One region of the Streptomyces sp. NPDC088097 genome, then DNA from elsewhere that is predicted to be linked to it. Evidence: riboswitches for the same ligand, from Rfam matches in the RefSeq annotation. Region 1 holds a riboswitch; the other holds the start of a gene.
What was found. A riboswitch is a leader RNA that binds a small molecule or an ion and turns the genes downstream of it on or off. The one in region 1 is predicted to bind cobalamin.

Region 2: another riboswitch for cobalamin. It lies ahead of ACIOD1_RS00375 (energy-coupling factor ABC transporter permease); the one in region 1 lies ahead of ACIOD1_RS01405 (ribonucleoside-diphosphate reductase subunit alpha).

Annotation. Positions count from the first base shown of each region.
Region 1 covers NZ_JBIUTJ010000001.1:316,203-321,086, reverse strand. Annotated here, with positions in the region: gene ACIOD1_RS01405 (ribonucleoside-diphosphate reductase subunit alpha) at 1-1,290, opposite strand, end outside; cobalamin riboswitch at 1,436-1,570, opposite strand; gene ACIOD1_RS01400 (GNAT family N-acetyltransferase) at 1,625-2,152, opposite strand; gene ACIOD1_RS01395 (YbdD/YjiX family protein) at 2,256-2,456, opposite strand; gene ACIOD1_RS01390 (carbon starvation CstA family protein) at 2,498-4,735, opposite strand; gene ACIOD1_RS01385 (GntR family transcriptional regulator) at 4,864-4,884, opposite strand, start outside.
Region 2 covers NZ_JBIUTJ010000001.1:85,794-90,677, forward strand. Annotated here, with positions in the region: gene ACIOD1_RS00365 (hypothetical protein) at 1-23, shown strand, start outside; gene ACIOD1_RS00370 (flavodoxin family protein) at 93-842, opposite strand; cobalamin riboswitch at 992-1,187, shown strand; gene ACIOD1_RS00375 (energy-coupling factor ABC transporter permease) at 1,216-1,914, shown strand; gene ACIOD1_RS00380 (energy-coupling factor ABC transporter substrate-binding protein) at 1,914-2,300, shown strand; gene cbiQ (cobalt ECF transporter T component CbiQ) at 2,304-3,053, shown strand; gene ACIOD1_RS00390 (ATP-binding cassette domain-containing protein) at 3,050-3,898, shown strand; gene ACIOD1_RS00395 (PadR family transcriptional regulator) at 3,908-4,459, shown strand; gene ACIOD1_RS00400 (EF-hand domain-containing protein) at 4,506-4,718, opposite strand; gene ACIOD1_RS00405 (YncE family protein) at 4,842-4,884, opposite strand, start outside.

The sequences.
Region 1 (4,884 bases):
GCCCGGCTCGGCGGTCTGGTTCGCCGTGCGGTTGGAGGCGTCCTTGAAGGTCATCCAGCCCTGGCCGGTCTGCGCGAGGGTGCGCATCATCCGGCCGTACAGGTCGCGGGCGGGCATGGTCTTGCGGGCCAGGCCGCCGGCCTCGGCCTTGCGGTAGGCGGCGTCGAACTCGTCGCCCCACAGGTCGACCAGCTCGGGGACGTCGGCCGGGGAGAACAGGGACCACTGGCCGTCGGCGTTCACGCGGCGCATGAACTCGTCGGGCACCCAGTGGGCGAGGTTCAGGTTGTGCGTGCGGCGCTGGTCCTCGCCGGTGTTGTCGCGCAGCTCCAGGAACTCCTCGATGTCCGCGTGCCAGGTCTCCAGGTAGACGGCGGCGGCGCCCTTGCGACGGCCGCCCTGGTTCACGGCGGCGACGGAGGCGTCGAGGGTCTTCAGGAACGGCACGATGCCGTTGGAGTGGCCGTTGGTGCCGCGGATCAGCGAACCGCGGGCGCGGATGCGGGAGTACGACAGGCCGATGCCGCCGGCGTGCTTGGACAGGCGCGCGACCTGGTGGTAGCGGTCGTAGATCGAGTCCAGCTCGTCCAGCGGGGAGTCCAGCAGGTAGCAGGAGGACATCTGCGGGTGGCGGGTGCCGGAGTTGAAGAGCGTGGGGGAGGACGGCAGGTAGTCGAGGCGGCTCATCAGCCGGTAGAGCGAGGCCACTTCCTCGACGGCCTGGACCGTCTCGTTCTCGGCGAGGCCGCAGGCCACGCGCAGCATGAAGTACTGCGGGGTCTCGATCACCTGGCGGGTGAGGGGGTGGCGCAGCAGGTAGCGGCTGTGCAGGGTGCGCAGGCCGAAGAAGCCGAAGCGGTCGTCGGCGCCCTCGGCGAGCGCGTGCTCGACCAGGGCGTTCAGCCGGTTGGCGTGCAGGGCGACGAACGCGGCGGTGCGGTCGGCGATCAGGCCCTCGCGGTGGCCGACGGCGACCGACTCGGCGAAGGAGGTCGAACCCTGGCCCGCGGCCTCGTCGGCCACGGCCAGCGTGAGCAGGCGGGCGGCGAGGCGGGAGTACGCCGGGTCCTCGGAGATCAGCCCCGCGGCGGCCTCGGTGGCGAGCCCCCGCAGTTCGGCCTCGTCCGCGACGGCACTGCGACCGCGCAGGGCGGAGGCGGCGACCCGACCCGGGTCGGTGTCGGGGAGGTCGGCCGTCAGCTCGGTGAGGGTGCGCAGGAGCGCGGCCCCGGGACCTTCAGCTGTGGGCTGGTCGGACTCGGCGCGCGGTGCGGCAGGCGCGATGGTCACGGGGGGAGCTCTCCCTCACTCGGCCCGGTCATCGGCGGGGCGGGGCGCGAGCGGGCGCATGCGGGCGTGGCAGGTACGCGTACACCACCGCATGGCGTCCACCGGCCCAACCGCGAGGCCCGGACGTGTCGGCACCCGGTTCGGTCGAGCCGGGCGCGCTGTCGGCAGGCCTTCGGACTTGGGGGTACGGCAAAAGCCGTACTCCATACCGTTGCGGGACAGTTCCGGATTCGCACCGGATTCCCCTGCGGCGACAGCAGCCTTGAGCATACATGTGGGGGCGCCCTTGCGTGGTAGCCCCCACATGTAGTGTCGGCCCTCGCTCAGCGTGTCCTCACAGCTCCATGCGGTACGTGAGCAGGGTCAGGCCCGGGACGGGCGCCCAGTCCCGTTCCGGGGTGCGGACGAAGCCGAGTCTCTCGTAGATCCGCTGGGCTCCGGTCATGCCGCGCTGGGTCGAGAGGACCAGGTGCGTGACCCCCTCCAGACCCCGCGCGCGGGCCGCGCAGGCGCGCACCAGGGCCTCGCCGGCGCCGCGCCCACGGGCCTCGCGGGCGACGGCCAGCATCCGGAACTCGGCTTCTCCGGGGCCCGCGATGTCGGCCAAAGGGCTACCGGGCGGGGCGAAGGTCACACCGCCCAGCAGGGCGTCGGAGTCGGCGTCGGTGTGGGAGTCGGTGTCGGAGGGGGCGACGGCCACCAGCACCTCGCCGTCGGCCGCGCGGGCGGCCACGTCGCGCAGGACGCCCGCGTAGAACGCCGCGTCGGAGTCCAGCAGTCCGTCGCCCACGTACGCCTGTGCGGTGATCTCGCCCAGCTCTTCGTATTCGGCCGGCCGTGCCGCCCTGATCGCGATGTCCATGGCCCGAGTGTGCAACAGGGCCCCGCCGGAGTGCGGCGGGGCCCTGTACGGGCGGTTCAGCGGGCTGTCGGCGGGTGGTTCGCAGGCCGCCGGGGCCGGTCGATCAGCAGCAGCGGAAGCCCTCGCGGGGGTCCGCCTCGCGGGCGTCGGTGCGGGCCCGTTCGAAGGCGCGCCGGGTCGGAACCTCGGCCCCGGGGTCGTGCGCGCGGGTGTGCGCGACGTGGCGGTCGTACGCCGCCTCGCCCGAGAACTCCCGTACGAAGTACCGCGCCTTCGCCAGCGCCGCGCGCACCCGGCGCGGAATGCCCGCCGAGGCCGACGCGGATGCGGATGCCCCGCCCCCGCTCACGCGACGGGTTCCTTCACCCGGCCGCCGCCCGCGTCCAGGCCGGCCGCGGTGAGCTCGGCCTTCTCCTCGGCGGTCGCGACCAGTCCGGCCGGGGCGATGATCCGGGACTCGCTCCACGGGACCTCGGAGAGCTTCACCGAGGCGGGGTCGGAGATCGCCTTGAAGCAGGTCCGGGCCGCGTCCAGGAGCACGATCACGATCAGGACGGCGAACAGCACCGACAGGGCCCCGTCCACGGTGGCGTTGGTGACCACGGTGTGCATCTCGTCCAGGTTCTTGGCGGGCGGCAGCACCTTCCCGGCGTCGATGCCGGTCTGGTACTTGTCGCGCTGCGCGAAGAAGCCGACCTTCACGTCCTCGGAGAAGATCTTCTGGTAGCTGGCGGTCAGGGTGACGGCCACGTCCCAGGCGAGCGGAACACCCGTGATCCAGGCCCACTTCAGGCGCCCCGACTTGACCAGCAGGGTGGTGCAGACGGCCAGGGCCACCGCCGCGAGCAGCTGGTTCGCGATGCCGAACAGCGGGAAGAGCTGGTTGATGCCGCCCAGCGGGTCCTTCACGCCGACCCACAGGAAGTAGCCCCAGCCGCCGACGACGACCGCGCTGGCGAGCCAGACGCCCGGCTTCCAGCTGATGTCCTTGAAGGACTTGTGGACGTTGCCGAGCGTGTCCTGGAGCATGAACCGCCCCACACGGGTGCCCGCGTCCACGGTGGTCAGGATGAACAGGGCCTCGAACATGATGGCGAAGTGGTACCAGAACGCCTTCATGCCGGCGCCGCCGATCACGGAGGAGAAGATCTCCGACATCCCGAGCGCGAAGGTCGGCGCACCACCCGTACGGGAGAGCAGGCTCGCCTCCTCCACGTCCTTCGCGGCCTGGGCGAGGGCCTCCGGGCTGATGGCGAAGCCGAAGTGGCCGACCGCGGCGGAGGCGGTCTGCACGGTGGTGCCGACGACCCCGGCGGGGGAGTTCACGGCGAAGTACAGGCCGGGCTCGATGATGCTCGCCGCTATCACGGCCATGACGGCGACGAAGGACTCGGTGAGCATCGCGCCGTAGCCGATGACCTTCACCTGGGTCTCCTTCTGGATCATCTTCGGGGTGGTGCCCGAGGAGACCAGGGAATGGAAGCCGGACAGCGCCCCGCAGGCGATGGTGATGAAGACGAACGGGAACATCGAGCCGGCGAAGACCGGGCCGTCCCCGCGCGCGGCGAAGTCCGTGACGGCGGGCATCTTGAGGGTCGGCATCGCGATGACCACGCCGACCGCCATGAGCGCGATCGTGCCGACCTTCATGAAGGTGGACAGGTAGTCGCGCGGCGCGAGCAGCAGCCAGACCGGCAGCACCGAGGCGATGAACCCGTACGCGATCATCCAGACGACCAGCGTCTCCTTCTCCAGGGTGAAGGTGTCGGCCCAGGAGGACTCCGCGACCCAGCCGCCCGCGACGATGGCGAGCAGCAGCAGCGCGACGCCGATGACGGAGACCTCGGTGACCCGGCCCGGCCGCAGCACGCGCAGGTACACGCCCATGAAGAGGGCGATCGGGATGGTCATGCCGATGGAGAAAACGCCCCAGGGCGAGTGGGCCAGGGCGTTGACGATGACGAGTGCCAGCACCGCCAGCAAGATGATCATGATGGCGAACACGGCGACGAGTGCGGCGGCTCCCCCGACGGGGCCGATCTCGTCACGGGCCATCTGCCCCAGGGAGCGTCCGTCGCGCCGCGTGGAGAAGAACAGCGTGACCATGTCCTGGACGGCGCCGGCGAAGATGACGCCCGCGACGATCCAGATGGTGCCCGGCAGGTAGCCCATCTGCGCGGCGAGCACGGGGCCGACGAGCGGGCCGGCGCCGGCGACGGCGGCGAAGTGGTGGCCGAAGAGCACGCGTCGGTCGGTGGGGTGGAAGTCGACACCGTTGTCGAGGCGTTCGGCGGGGGTGGCGCGGGTCTTGTCCAGCTTGAGCACGCGGTTCGCGATGAGACGCGCGTAGAAGCGGTAGCCGATGGCGTACGAGCCCAGCGCGGCGGCGAGCAGCCAGGCGGCGGAGATCTCCTCGCCCCGGGAGAGCGCGATGACGCCCCAGCCGATCGCCCCGACGAGGGCGACACCCACCCATATGACGGCGGAGCGAGCCGCGATGCCGCCCGACGGGGAGGGCGAGTCCGGCGTGACGCCTGGACTCGCCGTGTCCCTTTCTGTCCGTGTTGCTTCCGGTTCCGGCATCATCGTCGTCCCCTCGTTGATCAGCTGCGGGCGCAGGGAATCTACGGGGGCACGACCGGTGGACGTAAGCCCCCGTCCGTATAGCGGTACGAGGGTCCAACGCCGGCCGAAGCGGAGTCAACCGTTCTCTACGGAGCGGGTCGTTGGAG
Region 2 (4,884 bases), 230 kb from region 1:
TCGCGCACCCGAACACCTGCTGACGGTCGTCGGCGGGTACGGGACGGGCCCGGGGCGTCTGCCGCCCCGGGCCCGTCCCGTACCCGGCCGGTTCAGCGGTGTTCGGGGTTCGGGAAGTCGAAGCGGCAGCCCGCGTCCCACAGGGAGCGCTGGTTTCCGTGGGCGGGCATGCCGCCGGCCCGCTTGAGCAGGGCGGCGAGGTGCATCAGGTTCCAGGACATGAAGGCCGTGTTGCGGTTGGTGAAGTCGTTCTCGGGACCGCCGGAGCCGGCGTCCAGGTAGGAGGGCCCGGGGCCGGCCTCCCCGATCCAGCCCGCGTCGGCCTGCGGCGGGATCGCGTAGCCGAGGTGCTGGAGGCTGTAGAGGACGTTCATGGCGCAGTGCTTGACGCCGTCCTCGTTCCCGGTGATCAGCGCCCCGCCGACCCGACCGTAGTAGGCGTACTGGCCCTGCTCGTTCAGGATCGAGGAGCAGGCGTAGAGCCGCTCGATCACCTGCTTCATGACGGAGCTGTTGTCGCCCAGCCAGATGGGCCCGCAGAGCACGAGGATGTCGGCGTCCATGATCCGGCTGTAGAGGACCGGCCACTGGTCGCTCTCCCACCCGTGCTCGGTCATGTCCGGCCAGACACCGGTGGCGATGTCGTGGTCGACGGCCCGGATCAGCTCCGTCCGGGCGCCCGCGGCCTCCATGACGGCGCGGCTCTTGGCGATCAGCCCCTCGGTGTTGCTGGTCTCGGGCGACCGTTTGAGCGTGCAGTTCACGAAGACGGCGGAGAGGTCGGAGTAGTCGGGGCCCGAGGGCTCCTGCGAGGCCCGGGGGTCCGGGGAGTCTGCTGGCACGCTCCCACCCTGCCCACCGCCGCCCGCCCCCGCCACCGCACCGCACCCGCACGGGCGAGGGCCGGCCGTCACGGGCGCCGGCAGCCACGGGGGGCCTGCCGCCACGGACGCCCCGGGAGGGCCGGGTTGGTGCCCGTACGCGCGGCCGACTAGGGTCAACGGGCCTTGGTGTTCGGGAAGCCGGTGGAAAACCGGCGCGGCCCTCGCCACTGTGATCGGGAAGTCCGGCTCCACTCCTGCGGGAAGCCACTGGGCCCGCGCGGGAGACCGCACGGACCCGGGAAGGCGGAGCCAGGGCATCAGTACCCGTCAGCCAGGAGACCGGCCGAGGCGCGTCGTCCATCCACGAGGTGCTGGAGAGGTCTCTCTACTCATGCATATAGCCGAGGGGTTCCTGCCCCCCTTGCACGCGGTCGCCTGGGGCGCCGCTTCCGCCCCGTTCGTCGTCCACGGCGTACGCGCCCTCACCCGCGAGGTGAAGGCCCACCCGGAGAGCACCCTGTTGCTCGGGGCGTCCGGAGCGTTCACCTTCGTCCTGTCCGCGCTCAAGATCCCCTCGGTGACGGGCAGCTGCTCGCACCCCACGGGGACGGGGCTCGGCGCCATCCTGTTCCGGCCGCCCATCATGGCGGTGCTCGGCACGATCACCCTGCTGTTCCAGGCCCTGCTGCTGGCGCACGGCGGGCTCACCACCCTCGGCGCGAACGTCTTCTCGATGGCCATCGCCGGGCCTTGGGCCGGCTACGCCGTCTACCGGCTGCTGCGGAAGTCCGGGGCGCCGCTGATGGTGACCGTCTTCTTCGGCGCCTTCTTCGCCGACCTGGTCACCTACTGCGTGACCTCCGTCCAGCTGGCGCTGGCCTTCCCCGACGCGAGCAGCGGCTTCGTCGGCTCGCTGGAGAAGTTCGCGGGCATCTTCGCCCTCACCCAGATCCCGCTCGCGGTGAGCGAGGGGCTGCTGACCGTCCTCGTGATGCGGCTGCTGATGCAGTCCAGCAAGTCCGACCTGGTCCGGCTCGGGGTCGCCCGGCTCACCGGCGGCAAGCAGGAGAAGACGGAGGCGGCGCTCTGATGTCGAGGAACGCGAAGATCAACACCCTGTTGCTGCTCCTGGTCGCGGCGCTGGCCGTGCTCCCGCTCGCGCTGGGCATGGGCGACGGCAAGGAGGAGCCGTTCGCCGGCGCGGACGCGCAGGCGGAGACGGCCATCACCGAGCTGAAGCCCGACTACGAGCCCTGGTTCTCCCCGCTGTACGAACCCCCCTCCGGGGAGATCGAGTCGGCGCTGTTCGCCCTCCAGGCGGCCTTGGGCGCGGGCGTGCTCGCCTACTACTTCGGCGTGCGCAAGGGACGCCGCCAAGGGGCCGCCGCCGCTGCGGCCGCCGACGCCGCATCCGACACGGGCGCCGCCCGGACGGCCGTCGCCGGCGCCCCCGCCCCGGCCGCGCCGGAGGCCTAGCCGGTGCTGCCCATCGACGTGGCGGCCCACTCCAGCCGCTGGCGGGGCCGCCACCCCCTGGAGAAGGCACTGCTCGGGCTCGGGCTCACGGTCAGCGCCGTGTGCCTGCCGCCCTGGCCCGGCGGTCCGCTGGTGGCGGCCGCGACCCTGACCGTGCTGCTCGGGCCGGCCGGGGTCGCCGGTCGGCAGCTGTGGCGGGCCTTCCGGGTCCCGCTGGGCTTCTGCGTGACCGGGGCGCTGCCGCTGCTGGTGTCGGTCGGCGGCCCGGCCGGTTTCCTCTCCCTGGCCCCCGACGGGCCCCGGCACGCCGCCGAGCTGCTGCTGCGGACCTCGGCGGCCTCGCTCGGGGTGCTGCTGTTCGCCTTCACCACACCGGTCTCGGACGTGCTGCCGCGTCTGGTGCGGGCCGGGGTGCCGGCGCCGGTGGTGGACGTGGCCCTGGTCATGTACCGGATCGGCTTCCTGCTGCTCGACTCGATGGCCCAGGTCCGCCGGGCCCAGGCCGCGCGCCTGGGCCGGACGAGCCGGGCGGCGGTGTGGCGTTCCCTGGCCGGGCTCGCGGCGACCTCCTTCGTACGGGCCTTCGACCGCGCCGCCCGGCTCCAGGAGGGCCTCGCCGGGCGCGGCTACGACGGCGCGCTGCGGGTGCTGGTCCCGGAGGCCAGGCTGTCGCGGCCGTTCCTGGCGGCCTCCGCCGCCCTGCTGGCCGGTCTGGTCGCGGGGACCCTCGTACTGAAGGAGCTGTACCTGTGACCCCCTTGGTGGAGCTGACCGGAGCGGGCTACGCCTACGAGGACGGCCCGGCCGTGCTCCGCGACGTGGACTTCGCCATCGCGCCCGGCCGGGCCCTGGTCCTGCTGGGCCGCAACGGCAGCGGGAAGACCACCCTGATGCGGCTGCTGAGCGGGGGCCTGCGGCCCGGCACGGGCGCGCTGCGCCTGGACGGGGAGCGGGTGGCGTACGACAGGGCGGGGCTGACCCGGCTGCGGACCTCGGTGCAGCTGGTGGTCCAGGACCCGGACGACCAGCTCTTCGCCGCCTCCGTCGAACAGGACGTGTCCTTCGGCCCGATGAACCTGGGGCTGCCCGCGCCCGAGGTCCGCGCCCGGGTCGACGCGGCCTTGGCGGCGCTGGACATCACGGGGCTGCGCGACCGCCCGACGCACCTCCTGTCGTACGGGCAGCGCAAGCGCGCGGCCATCGCGGGGGCGGTGGCGATGGCGCCGCGCGTGCTGATCCTGGACGAGCCGACGGCCGGGCTGGACCCGGACGGGCAGGAGCGCCTCCTGGACGTCCTCGCGGGCCTGCGGGCCGCCGGCACCACCGTGGTGATGGCCACGCACGATGTGGACCTCGCGGTCCGCTGGGCCGACGACGCCGCCGTCCTGACCCCGGACGGGGTCCGCACCGGGGCCGCGCGGACCCTGTTGTCGGACCCGGGGTTGCTGGCCTCCGCGGGACTGCGCCAGGCCTGGTCCCCGGCGGTGACGGCCGTGCTGCGCGCGCACGGCCTGCTGGCGGCCGACGCCCCGGGACCCCGTACTCCGCAGGCGCTGGCCGAGTGGAGCGGGCAGCGGCCGGGCGGCGCGCAAACCTAGGATGTCCGCATGTCGCTCCCGCACGCCATCCTCACCGCCCTGCTCGAAAGGCCCTCGTCGGGGCTGGAGCTGACCCGGCGGTTCGACCGGTCGATCGGGTACTTCTGGTCCGCGACGCACCAGCAGATCTACCGCGAGCTGGGGCGGCTGGAGGAGGCCGGGCTGATCCGCGCCCTGCCCGGCGAGGTGCCAGTACGGGGCCGGCGCAAGGAGTACGAGGTGCTGCCGGCCGGCAGCGCGGAGCTGGCCCGCTGGGTGGACGAGCGGCAGGACCCCAAGCCCCAGCGGGACGCGCTGCTGCTGCGGATCCGGGCGGCGGCCGTGGTCGGGCCGCAGGGGCTGGGCGCCGAGCTGCGCCGGCATCTGGAGCTGCACCGGGGGCAGCTGGCGACGTACGAGGCCATCGAGGCCAAGGACTTCCCGCCGGGGCGGGACTCGGCGGCCGAGGACCGGCTGCGCCGACTCGTCCTGCGCGGGGGGATCGCGCTGGAGACCTTCTGGCTCGCCTGGCTCGCGGAGGCGGTCACCGAGGTCGAGGAGATGGGTCCGGGCCGGGACTGACGCGCCCCCGCCCGGCGGGTGGGGCGGGGCGGGGGCGCGGCGGGTACTACTTGTTCAGGTCGGCCCAGAACTCGTCGAAGCTGAGCAGGCCGTCGCTGTTGGCGTCCTTGGCGGCGACGATGGCGTCCGCGACGGACGGGGTGACGAACGCGTCGCCCATGGCCTTCATGGCCGCGCTGTATTCGTCGGCGGTGATGAAGCCGTCGTTGTTCACGTCGAACCTGTCGAACGTGGCGCGTGCGCTGTCGATGTCGGCCATGGTGCCCACCCCTTCTCGGTGCTTGTTGACCGGCTCAGGGTAGCCGCCCCCGCGGAGCCCCCCTCCCGGGGGTCCTCGCGGGGACTTCCTTCGACCACGTCGACGGCGCGCCGCGGACACGCCCTAGCGGAAGATCCCGGTGTGGCCCAGCGAGTAGCGGCCGGGT